Regions from separate parts of the Micromonospora marincola genome, predicted to be linked through region 2. Evidence: riboswitches for the same ligand, from Rfam matches in the RefSeq annotation. Region 2 holds a riboswitch; the other holds the start of a gene.
The links. Region 2 has a riboswitch for cobalamin ahead of SM450_RS23460 (ribonucleoside-diphosphate reductase subunit alpha). Riboswitches for the same ligand answer to the same signal wherever they lie in the genome.

Region 1 (4,408 bases), on a different contig from region 2:
CGCGGCGACGACGCCCGACCGGGCGCCGTAGCCTGTGGCGTTGGCCAGCACGAACATCATGTCCGGACCGGGGGTGACCATGAGGACGGCGATCGCGGCGAGGTAGCCGGCGAGGGTCGCCACGGACAGTCCGAGCATCGCTCAGCCCTCCCCGGCGCCGTCGAGCAACGCCCGCCGTAGCGACAGCCGGTGCTCCCGCCGGATCCGCGCCTCCCGGTAGCGCCGCCGGTCACCGTCGGTCTCCGGCAACAGCGGCGGAACGGCGCGGGGGTCGCCGTGGTCGTCGACGGCCACCATCACCAGGTGCGCCGTCGCCACGTCGACCGGCGGCACCGCCCGGTCCCACCGGTCCGCGCTGACCTTCACCGCCACCTCCATCGAGCTGCGGCCGGCCCAGGTGATCCGGGCGTCGACGTGGACCACGTCGCCCACCCGGACCGCGCGCAGGAACGCGGTCTCGTCGATGGCGGCGGTGACCGCCGGGCCATCGGAGTGGCGCGCGGCGACCACCCCGGCGACCGAGTCGATCAGGTTGAGGATCCGGCCGCCGTGCACCGTACCCATCAGGTTGGTGTGGTGCTGGTCCATGATCTGCGACAGGGTCAGGTGCGACGCCGACGGTGGTCGGCCGGCGAGCGTGATGGTGTCGGGCACTGTGCGGGTCCGTCCTCGATGCAGCGGACCGCCGACCGGAGGGCGCGCGTCGAGGACACGCCGACGGATCGCGTACGACGTGTCACCCGCCCGGCCCACCCGCGAGGTCGACGGCAGCGCGCACCGGTGGTGCGCGCGGCGCGGGCAGGTCTTCGGACTCGCGGGCATGACCGGTCTCGGTCACCTACTTGCCGTCGCTTCCCAGGCCGGTGGCCCAGTGCTTCGTTGACGGCGGTCGTTCCCACTCACCGCTGCGGGGCAGTCCCGGACTTCCACCGGGTTCCCTCTTACGACACCCGGCCGTCGCCGACCGGATGAACCAGCGCTGCCGCCATCGTAGCCAGTCGTCCGAACGCGGCCCGTGTGGCAGGTCGGGGCGGGTGACGCCAGTCTCGTCGCGTCCTGATCGGTGCCGTCGAGGTGTCCCGCGACTCGGACACGCCGCCCACCCTCCGCACCGTCGGCGTACGATCATGCGCGGTGCTGGTTCGCCTTCCCGCCTCGGCGGGTGGGCGTCGTAAGAGGGAACCCGGTGCGAGACCGGGACTGCCCCGCAGCGGTGAGTGGGAACGACCGCCGTCATCGAAGCACTGGACCGCAGGGTCCGGGAAGCGACGGCCAGTAGGCGACCTCGTGTCATGCCCGCGAGTCCGAAGACCTGCCAGCGCCGCGTGCACCGTCCGGTGCGCGCCGTCGGCGGCCTCTCGGGAGGGCCAGGGCGGAAAGCCGGTACGCCCGTCGTATCCGCTTCTCCCTCCCGAGAGGTCGCCAGGCACCTCGAGGGAAGGACCACCCGTGACAACCTCATTCGGCCAGAGCACCGTGCTCGGCTACCCGCGCATCGGCGCGCGCCGCGAGCTGAAGAAGGCGGTCGAGGCATACTGGGCCGGCACGCTCGACGCCGCCGGCCTGCACGAGACCGCCGCCGAGCTACGGGCGCAGGTGTGGCGGACGCTGCGCGACGCCCGCCTGGACGCGATCCCGTCGAACACCTTCTCCTACTACGACCAGATGCTCGACACCGCCGTCGCCCTCGGCGCCGTTCCCCACCGGTTCGCCCGCCTCGGTCTCGACGAACTCGACACCTACTTCGCGATGGCCCGCGGCGTCGACGCCGAACCGGCGCTGGAGCTGACCAAGTGGTTCGACACCAACTACCACTACCTGGTACCGGAGATCGACCCCGACACCCGCTTCGCCGCCCACCCCGCCAAGGCGCTGAGCGAGTACGCCGAGGCCCGCGCCCTCGGCATCACCACCCGCCCGGTGCTGATCGGCCCGGCCACGTTCCTGCTGCTGGCCAAGGGTGCCGACCCGTTCGCCCGGCTCGACGACCTGGTCGACACCTACGCCGGCATCCTCACCGCGCTCGCCGGGGCGGGTGTGCCGTGGGTGCAGCTCGACGAGCCCGCCTACGTCGCCGACCGCACCGCGGCCGAGATCGACGGTCTCCACCGCGCCTACCGGCGCCTCGGTGACCTGCCGAACCGGCCGCGGATCTTCGTCGCCACCTACTTCGGTGACCTCGCCGACGCCCTCCCGGCGCTGCTCGACACCCCGGTCGACGCCGTCGGGGTCGACCTCGTCGCCGGTCCGGGGAACCTCGAACGGCTGACCGGTGCCGGCCCCCTGGGCGGGAAGACGATCGTCGCCGGCCTCGTCGACGGCCGCAACATCTGGCGTACCGATCTGCGGGCCGCCGTCGCCGCCGGAGCCACCGTCGCCGCGCTGGCCGACCACGTCGCGGTGTCCACGTCCTGCTCCCTGCTGCACGTCCCGGTCGACCTGAGCGCGGAGACCCGCCTGGACCCTCGGCTGTCCGAACGGCTCGCGTTCGCCCGGCAGAAGCTCGACGAAGTCGTCCTGCTCGGGCGCGCATTGCGCGACGGCACCACCGCCGTGCCGGCACCACTGCCGGCCACACCGGCGTCCTGGCGGCGCGACGAGATCCGCGGACGCCTCGCCGCGCTGCGCCCCGAGCACCGGCGGCGCGGCGACTACTCCGACCGGGCCGCCCGCCAGCAGCGCCGCCTCGGCCTGCCCGCGCTGCCCACCACCACGATCGGCTCCTTCCCTCAGACCCCCGAGCTGCGCGCGGCACGCGCCGCCCACCGGGCCGGCACCCTCGACGACGCCGGCTACACCGCGCGGATACGCGCCGAGGTCGCCCACGTCATCCGCCTGCAGGAGAGCCTGGGCCTGGACGTCCTCGTGCACGGCGAGCCGGAACGCAACGACATGGTCCAGTACTTCGCCGAGCAGCTCGACGGGTTCGCCGCCACCGACCACGGCTGGGTGCAGTCCTACGGCACCCGCTGCGTACGCCCACCCGTCATCCACGGCGACGTCGCCCGCCGGGCGCCGATGACCGTCGCCTGGTCCACCTACGCCCAATCCCTGACCAGCAAACCGGTCAAGGGCATGCTCACCGGCCCGGTCACCATCCTCGCCTGGTCCTTCGTCCGCGACGACCAGCCGCTCGCCGACACCGCCGACCAGGTCGCCCTCGCCCTGCGCGACGAGTGCCGCGACCTGGAGACCGCCGGCATCCGCGTCATCCAGGTCGACGAACCCGCACTGCGGGAAACCCTGCCGCTACGCCGCGCCCACCAGCAGACCTACCTGGACTGGGCGGCCGGTGCGTTCCGGCTGGCCATCAGCGGCGTCGCCGACGACACGCAGATCCACACCCACCTGTGCTACTCCGAGTTCGGGGAGGTCATCGCCGCCATCGACGCCCTCGACGCCGACGTCACCAGCATCGAGGCGTCCCGCTCCAAGATGGAGATCCTCGACGACCTCGCCACCATCGGCTACCACCGAGGCATCGGACCCGGCGTCTGGGACATCCACTCTCCCCGCGTACCGCCGCACGACGAGGTCGTCGACGCGCTGCGCCGCGCCGTCGCCGCGGTCCCCGCCCAGCGGCTCTGGGTCAACCCCGACTGCGGCCTGAAGACCCGCGGCTACCCCGAGGTCGAAGCGTCCCTGCGGCACCTCGTCGCGGCGGCGGCCGAGGTACGGCAGGGCTGACGTCGTCGCCGGGTGGCCACCCGACAGCGGTCACCCGGCCCGGCCGGCGGGCGGCGTCCGGGCTCACCGCGATCCCCGTGCCCTGCCCGCACGTCCCCACGAAGCCGCGGGAACCACGATCGGGTGGCCGTCCCGACTACCGGCATGTCGGATGAGCGCCGTGCCGCGACACGGGGAAGGGCCACGCGTGGAGGTTCAGGTGAGGGGCGAAGCCCGCCACGACGCGACGGCCGGACGGGCGGGCACGCGAAGGATCTGCGGGCCACCCACCGGACACCGCGCGCCGAGGCCGGTCGAGTGAGCGCCGCCGCGGTGACATTCCGGGCCGTCACCTGCCGGTACGGCCGCAGGACCGCAGTGGACGCGGTCGATCTGGCCGTCGGCCCGGGTGAGCACGTGGCGTTGACAGGCGCCAACGGCTCCGGCAAGACGACCCTGCTGCGCGCGGCGCTCGGCCTGCACCCCCTGGCCGGCGGCGGCATCGGTGTAGACGGGTTTGCGGCGCGGCGCGGCGCGGAGTGGGCTCGACGCCGGCGGGAGGTGGCCTGGGTGCCGCAGCGCCTCACCGCGGGCCGCTTCCCGCTGCTGGTCGACGAGCTGCTCGACAGCGGCGGCGGGCCCGGGGCCGCGCGGGCCCGCCGCCGCTGACCTCGGTGTCGCGGGCTTGGGCCGCCGCCCGCTGCACAGCCTCTCCGGAGGGCAGTTGCAACGGGTGTTCCTG
Region 2 (4,408 bases):
CGCGGCGATCCGCTCGCGCAGCGCCGTCCAGCGGGCGGTCTGCGCCGGCTCCGCGCCCCACAGGTCCGGGTGCAGGTCGCCCTTCGCGGCCCGGGTCCGGTCGTACGCGGGGTGCGGGCCGAACCGCTCGGCCAGCCCGGCGGACGTCTCCAACGCGGTCAGGAAGATCTCCTCCTGCACCCGGGTGGACAGCTCCCGCGCCCGCGCCGAGTCGAACGGCAGGCGCAGCGTGAAGAACGCGTCCTGAAGGCCCATCAGCCCCAGCCCGACCGGCCGCCATCGCGGGTTCGACGCCGCCGCCTGCGCGGCCGGGTAGTAGTTGATGTCGATCACCCGGTCGAGGAAGACCACCGCCGTGCGTACCGTGGCCCGCAGCCGCTCCCAGTCGACGCCCTCGGCGGTGACGTGCGCGCCGAGGTTTACCGAGCCGAGGTTGCACACCGCCGTCTCGGCGTCGTCGTTGACCTCCAGGATCTCGGTGCACAGGTTGGACAGGTGGATCACGTTCCCCGGCTCGCCGGTCTGGTTGGACATCCGGTTCGCGGCGTCCTTGAACGTCATCCAGCCGTTGCCGGTCTGCGCGAGCGTGCGCATCATCCGCCCGTACAGGTCCCGGGCCTTCACCGTGCGAACCGCCTTCTTCTCCGCCGCCCGGTACGCGGCGTCGAACGCCTCCCCGTACAGGTCGGGCAGCTCCGGCGCGTCGGACGGGTCGATGAGCGACCAGTCGCCGTCGGCCTCGACCCGGCGCATGAACTCGTCCGGGATCCAGTTGGCCAGGTTGAGGTTGTGCGTACGCCGGGACTCCTCGCCGGTGTTGTCCCGCAGTTCCAGGAACTCCTCCACGTCCGGGTGCCACGGTTCCAGGTAGACGCAGGCCGCGCCCTTGCGCCGGCCGCCCTGGTTGACCGCCGCGACCCCGGCGTCGAGCGTCTTGAGGAACGGCACGATGCCGTTCGACCGTCCGTTCGTGCCCCGGATCAGGGCGCCCCGGCCGCGTACCCGGGACCAGGCGATGCCGATGCCGCCGGAGAACTTCGACAGCTTCGCGACCTGGTGGTAGCGCTCGTAGATCGAGTCCAGCTCGTCGCGCGGCGAGTCCACCAGGAAGCACGACGACATCTGGGTGTGCCGGGTGCCGGAGTTGAACAGCGTGGGGGAGCTGGGCAGGTACGCCAGGCTGGACATCAGCCGGTAGAGGCCGACCGCCTCGGCGGGCGTGTGGGACAGGCCACAGGCCACCCGCAGCAGCCAGTACTGCGGCGTCTCCACCACCAGCCGCGACTCCGGGTGCCGCAGCAGGTAGCGGTCCGCCACCGTACGCAGTCCGAAGTATTCGAAGCGCAGGTCACCGGAGGGGTCCACGGCGTCGTCAAGTTCGCCGGCGTGGCGGGCCACGAACGCGGCGGTGTCGTCGCCGACCAGCCCGAGGCCGTGCCCGTACCTGATCGACTGGCTGAAGCTCGCCACCTGCTGCCCGCGGACCTCCTCGTGCACGTACGCGGCCAGCAGCCGGGCGGCGAGCTTCGAGTACTGCGGCTCCTCGCCGATCAGCTCCGCCGCGGTCTGGATCGACAACCGGTCCAGCTCGGCGGTGCTCGCCCCGTCGTAGAGCCCGCTTATCGTCCTGGTGGCCACCCGCAACGGGTCCACCTCGTCCAGGTCGGCGACCCAGCGTTCGACCGCCCGCACGATCCGGTTGACATCGACCGGCTCGGTGTCGCCGTCCCGCTTGCGGACCCGCATCGCCAGCCGGCGCTGCTCCGGGGGGCTCTCCCGCACGACCGTCATGACCTCTCCTCGCTGTCACTCCGATGGCCTCGGACGGCGGGAGAACGCCAACGGGCGCGGCGCGACGGCCGGCCCGGCTGCTGGCGTCGGTCGTCCCACGCGACCTTCGACCGCCGCGCGCGGCAGCGCACGGCGTGCTGGCAGGTCTTCGGACTCGCGGGCCGGACCGGGGTTCGGTCGCCTACTGGCCGTCGCTTCCCAGGCCGGTGGCCCAGTGCTGATGACGGCGGTCGTTCCCACTCACCGCTGCGGGGCAGTCCCGGACTCGCACCGGGTTCCCTCTTGCCTCGACCACACCCGAAGGCGCGGCCGAACCAGCTACGCGACCACCATATATGGCGGTAGCCGTCTTCACGCAACACCACATGTCGCCCCCGGCGTGTCGGCTGCCTCTCACCCCCCGCATTGGGCGATCATGAAGTTGTCGGCGACAATCCGGACACAGGCCGCCGTCAACCTCATGATCGATGGAGCCGGCGTCGGGCGCGTGTCGGACGTGGATCGGCATCGGCGGATGGCGTTCGGGGGACGCACCGGCGATACTCGGCCGCATGGCGAATCTGGGGCGTCGCTGGGCTTGGGTCGCGGTCCTGCTTGTCGGTGTGGGGCTGTTCCTGCTGGTGCTGGAAACTCTGATCGGCACCCGGAACATCAATTTCGTGCCCGCGCTGATCGTGCTCGGCGCCGCCATCGCGCCGGCCACGTTCCTGACCTTCGCCGAGGGCCGCTCGGGGCGCTGGCGGGTTCCCGGCTCGGTCGTCGGCGTCGCCGCGTTCCTCGGTGGAGTGATCGGCGTGGTCGCCGCCGGCTGGCTGGAGTACGACACCCTGCACCGGCTCGGCGTGCTGCCGATGGTGTTCGTCGGCCTGATCGAGGAGACGGCGAAGCTGATCGTGCCGGCCGGCATCCTGCTGCTGTGGCGGCGGCACCGGACGCCGGCCGACGGGCTGGTGATCGGGGTGGCCTCCGGCGCCGGCTTCGCCGCCCTGGAGACGATGGGATACGCGTTCACCGCGCTCGTCGGGTCGCAGGGCAACCTCGGCGCCGTCGAGCAGACGCTGCTGGTCCGCGGCCTCACCGCGCCGGCCGCGCACCTGTCCTGGACCGGCCTGACCGCGGGCGCGCTGTTCGCCCTCGCCGCCGCGCCAGGTGGTCGCCGGCTGGCCGCGTTCCTGCTGACCTTCGCCGCCGCGGTCGCGCTGCACACCTGCTGGGACACGGTCGGCACGCAGGCCGCCTACCTGTTCATCGGCGGCGTGTCGCTGGGCTGGCTGCTGCTGCGCCTGCACCTCGACCGCGAAGGCCCGAAGGAAGGGGCCCCGCTTAACGCCTCCGGTATAGGCGGGGCCCCCGCTTAACACCCCGGCGCGGGTCAACCGCCGGCCGGTGCGGGCGAGACCGGGACGGCCGGGCGGCGGCGACGCCGGCGCCACCCGACCACCGCGTCGACCACGAGGAAGCCGAGCAGCGTGCCACCGAACCAGGGCAGCGCCCAGCCGAGCGCCAGCACGACCGGCACGCCGGCCAGCAGCGCCCACCACGGCAGCCCGCGTACCGCCCCGCGGGCCGGCGGCGCGCCGAGCGGCGCCCGACGGTCGGCGCGGGTGGGGCGGCGCTGCCACCACATCCGGTAACCCCAGACGACGACGCAGAGCAGGCCGAGCGCGAGCGCGGCGAGCAGGATCTGGTTCACCGGCCCGAACAGCCGGCCCATGTGCGCCTGGATGCCGAGCTTGCTGAGCTTCGCCAGCGCCGGCCAGTCGGCGAAGTCGCTGCGCGCGGTCACCGTCCCGGTGGCCGGATCGACCGCGACCCGGTCGTACCCGACCGGCCACCTGTCGTCGGTCTGGGCGACCGTCCACGCGGCGCCGGCCTCGCCGGGCGGGGTGATCGCGACCGGGCCGGACAGGCCGGCGGCGCGGGCGCCGCCGAGCACCAGGTCGTAGGTCGCCGGGTCCGTCGCCGTGGCGGTGGCCGACCCGCCGTGCTGGTGCTCGCCGCCGCCGCTGGCCGGCGGCGCGCCGGCCAGCGCGGTGGAGATCTCCGGGGTGCCGGCCCGCAGCGCGTCCAGCCCGGCGCCGAAGTTCGCCCCGGCGTAGCGGGACCAGGTCAGGCCGGTGGCGGAGAGGAAGAGCAGGCCGACGGCGAGCCACACGCCTGTGGTGGCGTGCCAGCCCCGGGTGCGGCGCACGCCCCGAGCGGCGGACAGGTCGGGCACGAGCAGGTGCCGGGCCCGGGTCCGGCCCGCCGCGCGCCGGCGCCACCACAGCACCACGCCGCCGAGCGCCAGCACCCACAGCCAGCTCGCCGCGATCTCCGAGTAGTGCCGCCCGACCGCGCCCAGGTGCAGGTTGCGGTGCAGGTCGTCGAGCCACGTCGTGGCCGGCGTCGAGCCGAACCAGGTGGTCAACCGGCCGGACACCCGAGCGGTGTACGGGTCGACGTAGACGGTGTGCTGCCGGTCGCCGAGGTCGTCCCGGGCGAAGACCACGCGTGTGGTCCGGTCGCCGTCGCCGGGCTGCACTTCGGTGAGCGTGCCGTCGGGGTGCGCGGCGCGGGCGGCGGCGATCTGCTCGGCGAGCGGCCGGGGCTGCCCGCCGACGGTCGAGACGGTGAG

Region 1: another riboswitch for cobalamin. It lies ahead of metE (5-methyltetrahydropteroyltriglutamate--homocysteine S-methyltransferase); the one in region 2 lies ahead of SM450_RS23460 (ribonucleoside-diphosphate reductase subunit alpha).

The regions. Positions count from the first base shown of each region.
Region 1 covers NZ_JAXCFT010000008.1:159,802-164,209, reverse strand. Annotated here, with positions in the region: gene SM450_RS19120 (LysE family translocator) at 1-138, opposite strand, end outside; gene SM450_RS19115 (acyl-CoA thioesterase) at 142-654, opposite strand; cobalamin riboswitch at 781-993, opposite strand; cobalamin riboswitch at 1,122-1,334, shown strand; gene metE (5-methyltetrahydropteroyltriglutamate--homocysteine S-methyltransferase) at 1,450-3,687, shown strand; gene SM450_RS19105 (ATP-binding cassette domain-containing protein) at 3,985-4,335, shown strand.
Region 2 covers NZ_JAXCFT010000013.1:88,520-92,927, forward strand. Annotated here, with positions in the region: gene SM450_RS23460 (ribonucleoside-diphosphate reductase subunit alpha) at 1-1,791, opposite strand, end outside; cobalamin riboswitch at 1,914-2,125, opposite strand; gene SM450_RS23465 (PrsW family intramembrane metalloprotease) at 2,343-3,149, shown strand; gene SM450_RS23470 (PepSY-associated TM helix domain-containing protein) at 3,164-4,408, opposite strand, start outside.